3 regions of the Vibrio misgurnus genome follow, and region 2 is predicted to be linked to each of the others. Evidence: riboswitches for the same ligand, from Rfam matches in the RefSeq annotation. Region 2 holds a riboswitch; each other region holds the start of a gene.
What was found. A riboswitch is a leader RNA that binds a small molecule or an ion and turns the genes downstream of it on or off. The one in region 2 is predicted to bind lysine.
Positions count from the first base shown of each region.

Region 1 (3,286 bases), 690 kb from region 2:
CCTGTGGGTTTATTTATGGCCGGATACACGGAAGATTCCGCGAAACGTCAAACCTCGTTACCATTATTACCGGGTTCAGTGGCAGAATTTAACCGCTATGAATTTAGTCGCCCAGTGCGTAAAGAGAGTTGTATCAATCCTATTCGGGTTTATTCGCACATTTCGCCGTATATGGGTGGACCAGAGAAGATAAAAAATACTAATGGTGCTGGAGATGCAGCATTATCAGCTTTATTACACGATATGGCGGCCAATAAATATCATAAAGAAAATGTGCCTAACTCGAGCAAGCATCAACATGAATTTTTGACTTATTCTTCTTTTTCTCAGGTGTGTAAATATTCTAACCGTGCGAGTTATGAAGTATTGGCACAACATTCTCCTCGTTTATCGCGCGGGCTTCCTGAGCGTGAAGATAGCCTCGAAGAGGCGTATTGGGAACGATAATAAAAAAGGCTCCATTTCGGAGCCTTTTTTATAACTAAATGCTTTGGAATAGTTACTTTGCAATTAAATAGCAAAAACGTCCAAAGATTTACCCGCATCGAGTGCTTTTTGAATCGCTAAAGGTGTGCGACCTTGGCCTGTCCAAGTTTTCTCTTCACCATTAGTGTCGATATACTTGTATTTAGCAGGACGAGGTGCGCGTTTGCCTTTGCTGCTTTTGGCTTTCATTTTGGTTTCGCCAGACAGCGCAGAAATAAGCGCTTCTAGGTCAATGCCATCTTTTGCCATTTGTTCTGCAATCGCTGCTAATTTCGCATCTTGCTCAGCACGAGCTGCCATTTCTTCCGCTTCAGCTTCTTTACGCTCTTGAACGACGGTCGTTAATTTATCTAACGCTTCTTCAAGTTGCTCAAAAGTTAGCTCGCGTGCATAAGCACGTAGGCTACGAATATTTAATAAAGTCTTAGTGATTTCCGACATTACCATTTCCTGTTCACAAATTGGATACGAGTTAATATTAAACCTAGCTTATTATTCTGACAAGTTATTCGCTGTAAATAATAATTCAAAATAGTAAGAAAGTAAAAATATAAAAATTATTGAGTAAAAGAAGGTAAAGAACCGTCGTCGCTGTGATTTGTTGATCATCGATTATGCATATAAACATGGTTGCCTGATACTTATCACACCAGTAAATAATATATATGCGATATATCCAGCCTCCGGTTTTTTTTATGAAACGAGTCTCTAATAAGTGATTGATTTGCGAGCCGTAACACGAATTTTTCCACGCGAAAGCTAGTTGCATTGCGATTTTTGTTCAGTAAAATAACCACTACCTAATGCGAAAAGCATCTTTGAATGAGCCAAATGAATGGGTCTGATAAGATGGGGGTTTCGCCGTAGAGGCGCGATTACGAAGAGTATCCACAATTGGGGTGATGCCAATCAATGGTGGAGAAAGGCGTTGTCGCCGAAGTCAACTTGCCGATCACAGCAGTTGGCTGGGGTTGCATCAAATAGGTGTAACACTGCCATAGTCTATATTTTTGTTAAACTATGGAGCGCTACTGTAGGGTTGGGTGAAGTGTTCGCTTCCCTTTCGCTTAGTTCAACATAAATTAAGTGGACATGAAGTCGCTTAATTTGTCTGCAGTAGATCTCTAACCATTTTTTACTGGTTTAGGAAGATCATGAATTTAATCGATTTTGCTTCTTCGCCACTCTCTGTTTTACCACCACTGGTAGCATTGAGTCTGGCTATTATTACTCGTCGCGTACTCCTGTCACTCGGAGTGGGTATTTTCTTAGGTGCTTTACTGTTAGCGGATTATGCGCTCGGCCAATCAGCACAATATATTGCGACTCGAGTCGGCAGTGTATTTATCGAAGATGGTGCGATTAATGCGTGGAATATGAGCATTGTTGGCTTTTTACTGCTGCTGGGCATGATGACCGCTTTATTGACCCTGTCGGGCGGGACGCATGCTTTTGCTCAGTGGGCTCAAGTTCGAGTAAAAAGTAAACGCGGCTCTCAATTATTGGCGGCATTTTTAGGCGTATTCATTTTTGTGGATGACTACTTTAATAGCCTCGCGGTGGGGTCAATTTCTCGCCCAGTGACGGACCGTTTCTACGTTTCTCGCGCCAAATTAGCTTATATCCTAGACTCTACTGCCGCGCCGATGTGTGTTGTGATGCCCGCCTCAAGTTGGGGTGCTTACATTATGACCATTATTGGCGGTATTTTGGTGGCGCACGGGATCGAAGAGTATTCTGCGTTAGGTGCCTATCTACGTTTAGTACCGATGAACTTCTATGCGATCTTTGCGTTGCTGATGGTATTTGTTGTGGTGTGGTTCAAAATCGACGTTGGCCAGATGCGCAAACATGAAATTGCAGCCTCTCAAGGACGGGGATTTGATGAAGATCCGAGTACCGATGCGCCATCGGCTCATCAACTTAATGAAGAGCTCGATATTGAACAAAGCCCGCGTGGCAGTGTATTAGATCTGGTATTGCCGATTGTGTTTTTAGTAGTGGCGACGATCAGTGCCATGATTTGGACTGGCGCGAGCGCGTTAACTGAAAGTGGCAAACCATTTGATATTTTTGGTGCTTTTGAAAATACCGATGTAGGTACCTCACTGGTTTATGGTGGCCTAGTCGGTTTGGCGATGGCGTTTATTACTGTACTACGTCAAAAGCTGCCAGTTAAGCAAGTGGCCAATACCTTGTGGATCGGCGCAAAATCGATGTTTGGTGCGATTTTGATCCTCATCTTTGCATGGACGATTGGTTCGGTGATTGGTGATATGAAAACCGGTACTTATCTCTCTTCATTGGTGCAAGGCAACATTCAACCTTACTGGTTACCGGTGATTCTGTTTGTTCTGTCTGGTGCGATGGCATTCTCGACCGGAACATCATGGGGCACATTTGGTATTATGCTGCCGATTGCGGGTGATATGGCTGGTGCAACCGATGTGGCCTTAATGCTACCGATGTTGGGTGCGGTATTAGCCGGATCGGTATTTGGTGATCACTGCTCGCCGATTTCAGATACGACCATTTTGTCATCGACGGGTGCACGCTGTCACCATATCGATCACGTTGCTACTCAGTTGCCTTACGCATTAGCGGTGGCTTTAGTTTCTGCGATTGGTTATGTGGTACTCGGTATCTTCGCTTCATTGTGGTTGGCGTTAGCGGCGGCATCGGTCAGCTTTGTGTTGATCTGCTTAGTTCTTACTGTACTCTCGAAAACCAAATTGAGTAAGCAAGTGTCGGTATAATCGACTTAATTCGCTTGTGTTACGAGGAGGTCGGTGGACCTCCT
Region 1 is NZ_CP113241.1:983,039-986,324, forward strand. It holds gene OOK74_RS04735 (inosine/guanosine kinase) at 1-447, shown strand, start outside; gene OOK74_RS04740 (H-NS family histone-like protein) at 511-927, opposite strand; lysine riboswitch at 1,343-1,525, shown strand; gene OOK74_RS04745 (Na+/H+ antiporter NhaC family protein) at 1,641-3,242, shown strand.
Region 1: linked by a shared signal. The riboswitch ahead of OOK74_RS04745 (Na+/H+ antiporter NhaC family protein) and the one ahead of lysC (lysine-sensitive aspartokinase 3) in region 2 are both predicted to bind lysine.

Region 2 (3,286 bases):
AACTCGCCAATAATCAAGCACTGCGTTATTCAAAACTGACGATTGGCCTGACTATCAGTTGTGTGCTGCTGACGTTACCGATCACCTATAGCGATGCCGATGGATTACACAGTATCAACCGCCTGATCGGACTGTGGACTGGATTACTGCTATTTGTGGTACTGCAACAATTTCGCTTCAGCAATAAACATAAGCAGCGACTGCTGTGGTTTATTCTGCTCGCCAGTCTCATTGAAGCCATGATTGGTTTAGTGCAATATTTTTACTTAGCGCCCGGCAATCCATTTGGCTATGACAGTGTGGCCAATCGTCCTTATGGTATTTTTCAACAACCCAACGTCATGGCGAGCTTTTTAGCGACCGGGCTAGCGCTTTCAGGCTATCTACTCGCACGGCAACCGGAGAAGTACGACGCCCATCTCAGTAAAATGGGAATGTTGTATATCACACCAATACTCACGGTGCCGTTATTACTCGTACTGGCCTCGCGTACCGGCTGGATTGCCAGTTTAATCAGTATTATTTTGATCGCCGCTTACCTATACAGATTCGCCTCTCGCCAACGCTTTACTCTCTGGTTACTTGCGATTGGGCTCGGGCTATGCGCCGGCTTTGCGGCGATGCATAGTCAAAACAGCGCTGATTGGGTAGCCAATAAAACCGATCTCGAAAGCCCACGCCGTTACACCTTTCCACAAGCCATCGATATGATCATCGAAAAACCCTTCACTGGTTATGGTTATGGAAAATTTGAAGCACAATATCTGCTGTATACCGCTCGCCAGCATCAACTTAATAGCCACTACCCAGCCGGCCTTGCCGCCATGGATCATCCACATAATGAACTGTTGTATTGGGGCGTTGAAGGAGGAATGCTGCCAGTTCTGGGGATTTTATTGGCAGCCTGTGCGTGTATGCTGCGCATTTATTCCGCCAAACGCGGTACGCGCTTAGCGATGCTGGCACTGTTGGTGCCGATCACTTTACATGCACAATTGGAGTATCCATTTTATCACTCGGCCATTCACTGGATCACTTTCATTATCTTGATCTATTGGGTTGATCAGCGGGTCGCGCGTTACCGACTGGCCAATTTCAGTCTTATCAGTCAATCACTACTGCGTATGCTGAGCTTAGTGATGCCGATTATCACCAGCTTGTATATGGTTAGCGCATTGCAAACCAATTATATACTTACTCAATTTGAGCAATCGCAACCGCGAGATCCCGAGCTACTCAAGCTGGTGACCAATCCGATAGTTTGGCAAGACCGATTGGACTGGGATATTTACAGTACTTATCTGCACATTGGCTTGCATGAACAAAAACCACAGTTGATTGAACCTTATGTGCAGTGGTCACATCAAGTGATTCAACATCAACCACGCCCTACTTTTTACAGTAATTTAATTTTGGCCTACCAAGGATTAGGTGATAACAGTCGTGCTCAGCAAATCTGTACTGAGGCAGAGTTTCTATTTCCCAATCAGGATTTCAGTCATATTCAGTATCGCTCATCAGTAACGACAGTCGCACCATCACAAGCAACACCATAAGTGGTTTCACTCCATCCCAACTTGCGGTGATAACCTCACCGCAAACCTTGGCAGCATCTTGAAACGGCAAATCATTGTCACTGAAATGTTATGTTTATTTGCACTTGAAGCACAATTTATCGTTGACAATATTTGACCAACACCGTTCAATGAATGCGCTATCTAGCAGAAGAGGAGCACTACCCAGGCAGATGTTTTGTGGAGCCTCAACTCCAAAACAGAACATTCAGGGGGAGTAGTGCCGAGGTGAATCAAAGTTGCGGCTTTGGTTTATCGGTTGAATGGGCTGAATCCCTTCAACTGTCATCAGTTCGGATCTGATGAAGAGCTTCGAAGGGACACCTTTCTATTGTCACCCCTCTATTTTGCTCTATAACAACACTCTCTTCACAACATTGGACGTTGGGTTTACCAACAACTCGTTTTTCAGGAAGTCTGGGAGAATTGCCGTGAGCACATTTAACGTCGCCAAATTTGGTGGTACTAGTGTCGCCAACTTTGAAGCGATGAGCCGTTGTTCGGCCATCATTGAAAATAATCCACAAACCCGTTTAGTGGTCAGTAGTGCCTGTTCTGGGGTCACCAATTTATTGGTTGAGCTGGCCAATGGCGTGGCATCCGCCGATCGCCGTCGAGCGATTTTACAACAACTGACCGATATCCATTATGTGATCATCGACCAACTGGCAGATCCCACTCGGGTCGAACAACAAGTCAAAGAGGTATTAGATACGGTAGCCAGTGCCGCCGAAGCCGCGGCATCACATCCCAACAAAAAATTAACCGATCAGTTGGTCGCCAGTGGTGAATTGATCTCCACCTATATTTTGACCCAATTGATGTGCGAACGGGGTGTCAATGCGGTACGTTTTGATATTCGTGAAGTACTACGCACCGACAGTCACTACGGCAAAGCTGAGCCACAGTTAACGGAAATGGCTGCGTTGGCTCAACAAAAATTGCTCCCACTTTGTCAGCAACATGTGGTGATCACACAAGGTTTTATTGGCTCCGATGCACAAGGGAATACCACTACTTTAGGCCGCGGGGGCAGTGACTACTCTGCCGCGTTGATTGCGGAAGCGGTGCAAGCTTGCGGCTTGGAAATTTGGACCGATGTGCCAGGGATCTACAGTACCGATCCACGTATTGCATCTAAAGCCGCACCGATTGCCGAGATCAGTTTTAGTGAAGCGTCAGAGATGGCCAATTTTGGCGCAAAAATTCTGCATCCATCGACCTTGTTACCCGCAGTACGGCACGGTATTCCGGTATTTGTAGGCTCGTCGAAAGAGCCTGAAAAAGGCGGCACTTGGATCCGGCAACAGGTAACAAGCGCCCCCTTGTATCGTGCCCTGGCACTGCGCTGCAACCAAACCATGGTGACGCTGCGTAGTGCGCAGATGTTCCATGCCTACGGCTTCCTAGCTAAGGTATTTGAGATTCTGGCTAAACATAAACTGTCGGTAGACCTGATCACCACCTCTGAGATCAGTGTGTCACTCACCTTAGATAAAACCGATACCTCTGGTGGCGCGCCTGAACTACCAGAAGCAGTTCGAGCAGAGCTAGAAGCGTTGTGCAGCGTCGAAGTCGAATACAATTTGTGTTTAATTGCGCTGATTGGCAACAAGATGAAAGAGAGCCGTGGCTACGCTAAACAAGTGTTCAGCGTGTTGGAAGATTATAACTTGCGTATGATCTGCTACGGGGCCAGCGCACACAATCTG
Region 2 is NZ_CP113241.1:291,922-295,207, reverse strand. It holds gene OOK74_RS01415 (PglL family O-oligosaccharyltransferase) at 1-1,556, shown strand, start outside; lysine riboswitch at 1,718-1,895, shown strand; gene lysC (lysine-sensitive aspartokinase 3) at 2,006-3,286, shown strand, end outside.

Region 3 (3,286 bases), on a different replicon from region 2:
GTTATTCACTCTCAGTTAGTTAGGTATTAACTTAGGCGTTAACCGGTTGCTGTTTTTGCTGCTGCCAGCGAGTTTGGCGCAAATGAAAGCCACAAAACAGCACAAACCATACGCTACTCGCCGCTAAACCGGCCCACACCGAGTGCAGTAAGCCCATCGCCAAATAACCCAATAATGCTCCGCTAGCCGCGCTGAGCGCATAGGGCAACTGAGTGACCACATGGTCGATATGATGGCTGCCTGCACCCGTGGCGGAAAGAATACTGGTGCTAGAAATTGGTGAAGCATGATCGCCAAACACTGCGCCAGCCAGTACCGCAGAAAGAGTCGGCAACATTAGGCTAATATCCGATGCGGCCGCTATATCGCCGGCTAACGGCAGCATAATTCCGAAAGTGCCCCAACTGGTACCAGTGGCAAAGGCCATCAAACAAGACAGCACAAACACTAAGGCAGGCAGCAGTTCAACCGGCAGATTGCCTTGAGTCAAGGAAGCGAGATAGACCCCAGTTTGCAGATCGCGCACCACGCCACCAATCGTCCATGCAAACAGCAAAATGATGATAGCGGGCATCATGGCCATCACCCCTTTGGGGGCGGTCGCCAGCCAAGTTTGTGCGGAAAGCTTTAAGCGCAATGACAAAGCCACCGAAACCGCGAGGCTACACAACGCAGCATAAACCAAAGACTGAGCCACATCGGTGTTTTCTAACGCTCCAATCAAGGAAAAGGGCTGCTCGGCTGCGACTAATGCGTGGTTACCGGTATAGAGCATAAAGAACAGGGTAGTGATGGTCAGTACCGCGATGGGTAACACCATATCCAGCATTGTGCCTTGTGCGCTGTCGCCGCCTTCCATATCTAATCCGGCCGGACGACCTTTGTGCTCATCCCACAATTTGCCTTCACGCGCCCACGCTTCATGTTGGCGCATCGGGCCAATATCCATCGGCAGGAAGATCACCACAAGCACCATCAGCAGGGTAAATACTGCATACAGATTCATCGGGATCATCTGTACAAAAGCAGAAATGGCACTGATTTCTGTCATCTCATGCGCGGTTAAAATGCCGCCAATCAGGGCAATAATATAAGCCCCCCAAGAAGAAATCGGAGTGATCACACACACCGGTGCAGCAGTCGAGTCGAGCAGATACGCTAGCTTAGCGCGTGAGATTTGGAAACGATCGGTCACCGGGCGGCAAATCGCCCCCACTGAGAGGCTATGAAAGAAATCGTCAATAAAAAAGGCAAACACCATCAAGCCAGTCAGCGCTTTGGCACTGCGGCGATCTTTACATTTGCGCTCTGCCCATAAGGCGAAAGCGCGGGTTGCGCCGGATGCGGTCATTAAACTGATCAAGCCACCGAGCAGCAGCATAAACAGCAGCATATTGATGTTTTCAGTGTTGGGCGCACCCTCTGACCACAATAACCCGCTAATTTTAGCCAACAGATATTGCAAAGTCGTCAGGGGGGAAAAATGGTTGAGCATGACGGCACCAGCGATAATCCCTGCGCCTAGCGAGAGTAAAACTCGGCGCGTGGTGATCGCCAGTAGCACCGCGAGCAGCGGCGGAATGACCGAATAAATCGAGTCAGAATAAAGGGCTAAATTCATGGATCTCACATCACCTTTTCAGGTGGAGATCTACCAGCAGGATAAAAAACACATTTCAGCGAAATAACACTTCTTATCCTTCAAGGTAGCGCTCCATAGACAACAAACTATGGCAGTCCGGCATTTGTTCAATGCTGGCCCAGCGAACGTTGATGACGCAACGAACGCTTCGGCGCTGTACCCTTTAACCAGTCCTCATCGGGGTCAACCTACGACTGGCGACTCATGAACAGCGCGCCTCTACTTAAAGGAAGTATCACGTTGAGAAGTTGATTCAAAACGTGATATGGCGCGTATATTACTGCCTTTTTAGTCGACGACAAGATTTAATTTTGTCTTTTCCGCCACGAAATGGATCTCGTATGGCATAGCCGATTGATAGCGCTAACGTTTTGCGGTTACACCGCAAGCGGCATCTCATCCGCTGGTGGTTGTTTGCTATAAACTCGTTTTAGCCCCCACAGTGCGATGATCGACATCAGCAACATAATCATGCCGAGTGGTAGCTGATTTGTCGCCGGGTACATGGCCGCGAGCAAAGTCGCTAAACCGGCCCCTAAATTCTGCATTCCTCCCAAAATCGCCCCGCCAGTCCCAGCATGATAAGGGAAAGGGGAGAGCGCACCCGTGGTGGCGGCTGGGAATAAAATACCGGCACCGAGAAAGTAAATGGTTGCCCCGCTGATCAAAGACCAAGCGTTGGTGATGTCAAACAAGCCCGGCAGCATGATCACTAATGAACCAATCAGGATGGCACTTAAACCAACCTGCATGGCCATTTTTTCACGCCAGTGCTGGCTGATAAGGTTAGACAGCCAAGCTCCGGTTAAATAACCTGGGATCGGCAGTACAAACAGTAAACTTACCGTTGTCGCAGGCAGCGCCAATACTCCGCCCAATAACACCCCAGCCGCGGCTTCAAATACTGCGAGTCCGGCGAAGGTTGCCACTAAGCAGATCAAATAGCCTTGGAAGCGGCGGGTAGCAAGCACATGCTGATAGCTGCGCAACACAGGTTCTTTCCGGCGAGCGTGGGCAGGTAGCGTTTCTATCATGCGGGTTAGCATAGTGATCACGACCGCGATAGCAAACAGCGATAAAAATAAGTAGCTTGAACGCCAACCGAAGGTTTCCGTCAGTACGCCGCCTAACACTGGCGCGACCAGCGGTGAAAAAATCAAACACATGCTGATTAAACTATTGACTTTGTGCAGGCGTTCGCCCTCAAAACAATCACGCGAAAGGGTGCGTGACATCGCGCCACCACAACCAATTCCTAAGCCTTGTACAAAGCTGCCGATCAGAAACCATGAGTATTGATGAGCAAAAAGCGCCATCAGTGAACCCAAAATATAGATCAGTAATCCTGCGATGATGATCGGTTTACGGCCAATCCGATCGGACAGAGTACCGTAGACAAATTGCGATAAACCGTATGGGATAAGATAACAAGCCATGACCGCCTGTAATGCGGCGGGTGAAACCAGAAACTCTTGTGCCATGTAGCCGATAGAAGGCACGTACATCGTTTGGGTTGCCTGACCGACTGCAGTCAGAATAGCGATAAAAAAGGTTAATTTTGCAACGGAAAGTGGGGCAGACATCGTTATCTCCAGCTAAAAACCATATCTGATTAAAATCATCTAATGAAAAAATAGAACAGGG
Region 3 is NZ_CP113242.1:316,796-320,081, reverse strand. It holds gene OOK74_RS13225 (Na+/H+ antiporter NhaC family protein) at 32-1,621, opposite strand; lysine riboswitch at 1,700-1,872, opposite strand; gene emrD (multidrug efflux MFS transporter EmrD) at 2,020-3,225, opposite strand.
Region 3: linked by a shared signal. The riboswitch ahead of OOK74_RS13225 (Na+/H+ antiporter NhaC family protein) and the one ahead of lysC (lysine-sensitive aspartokinase 3) in region 2 are both predicted to bind lysine.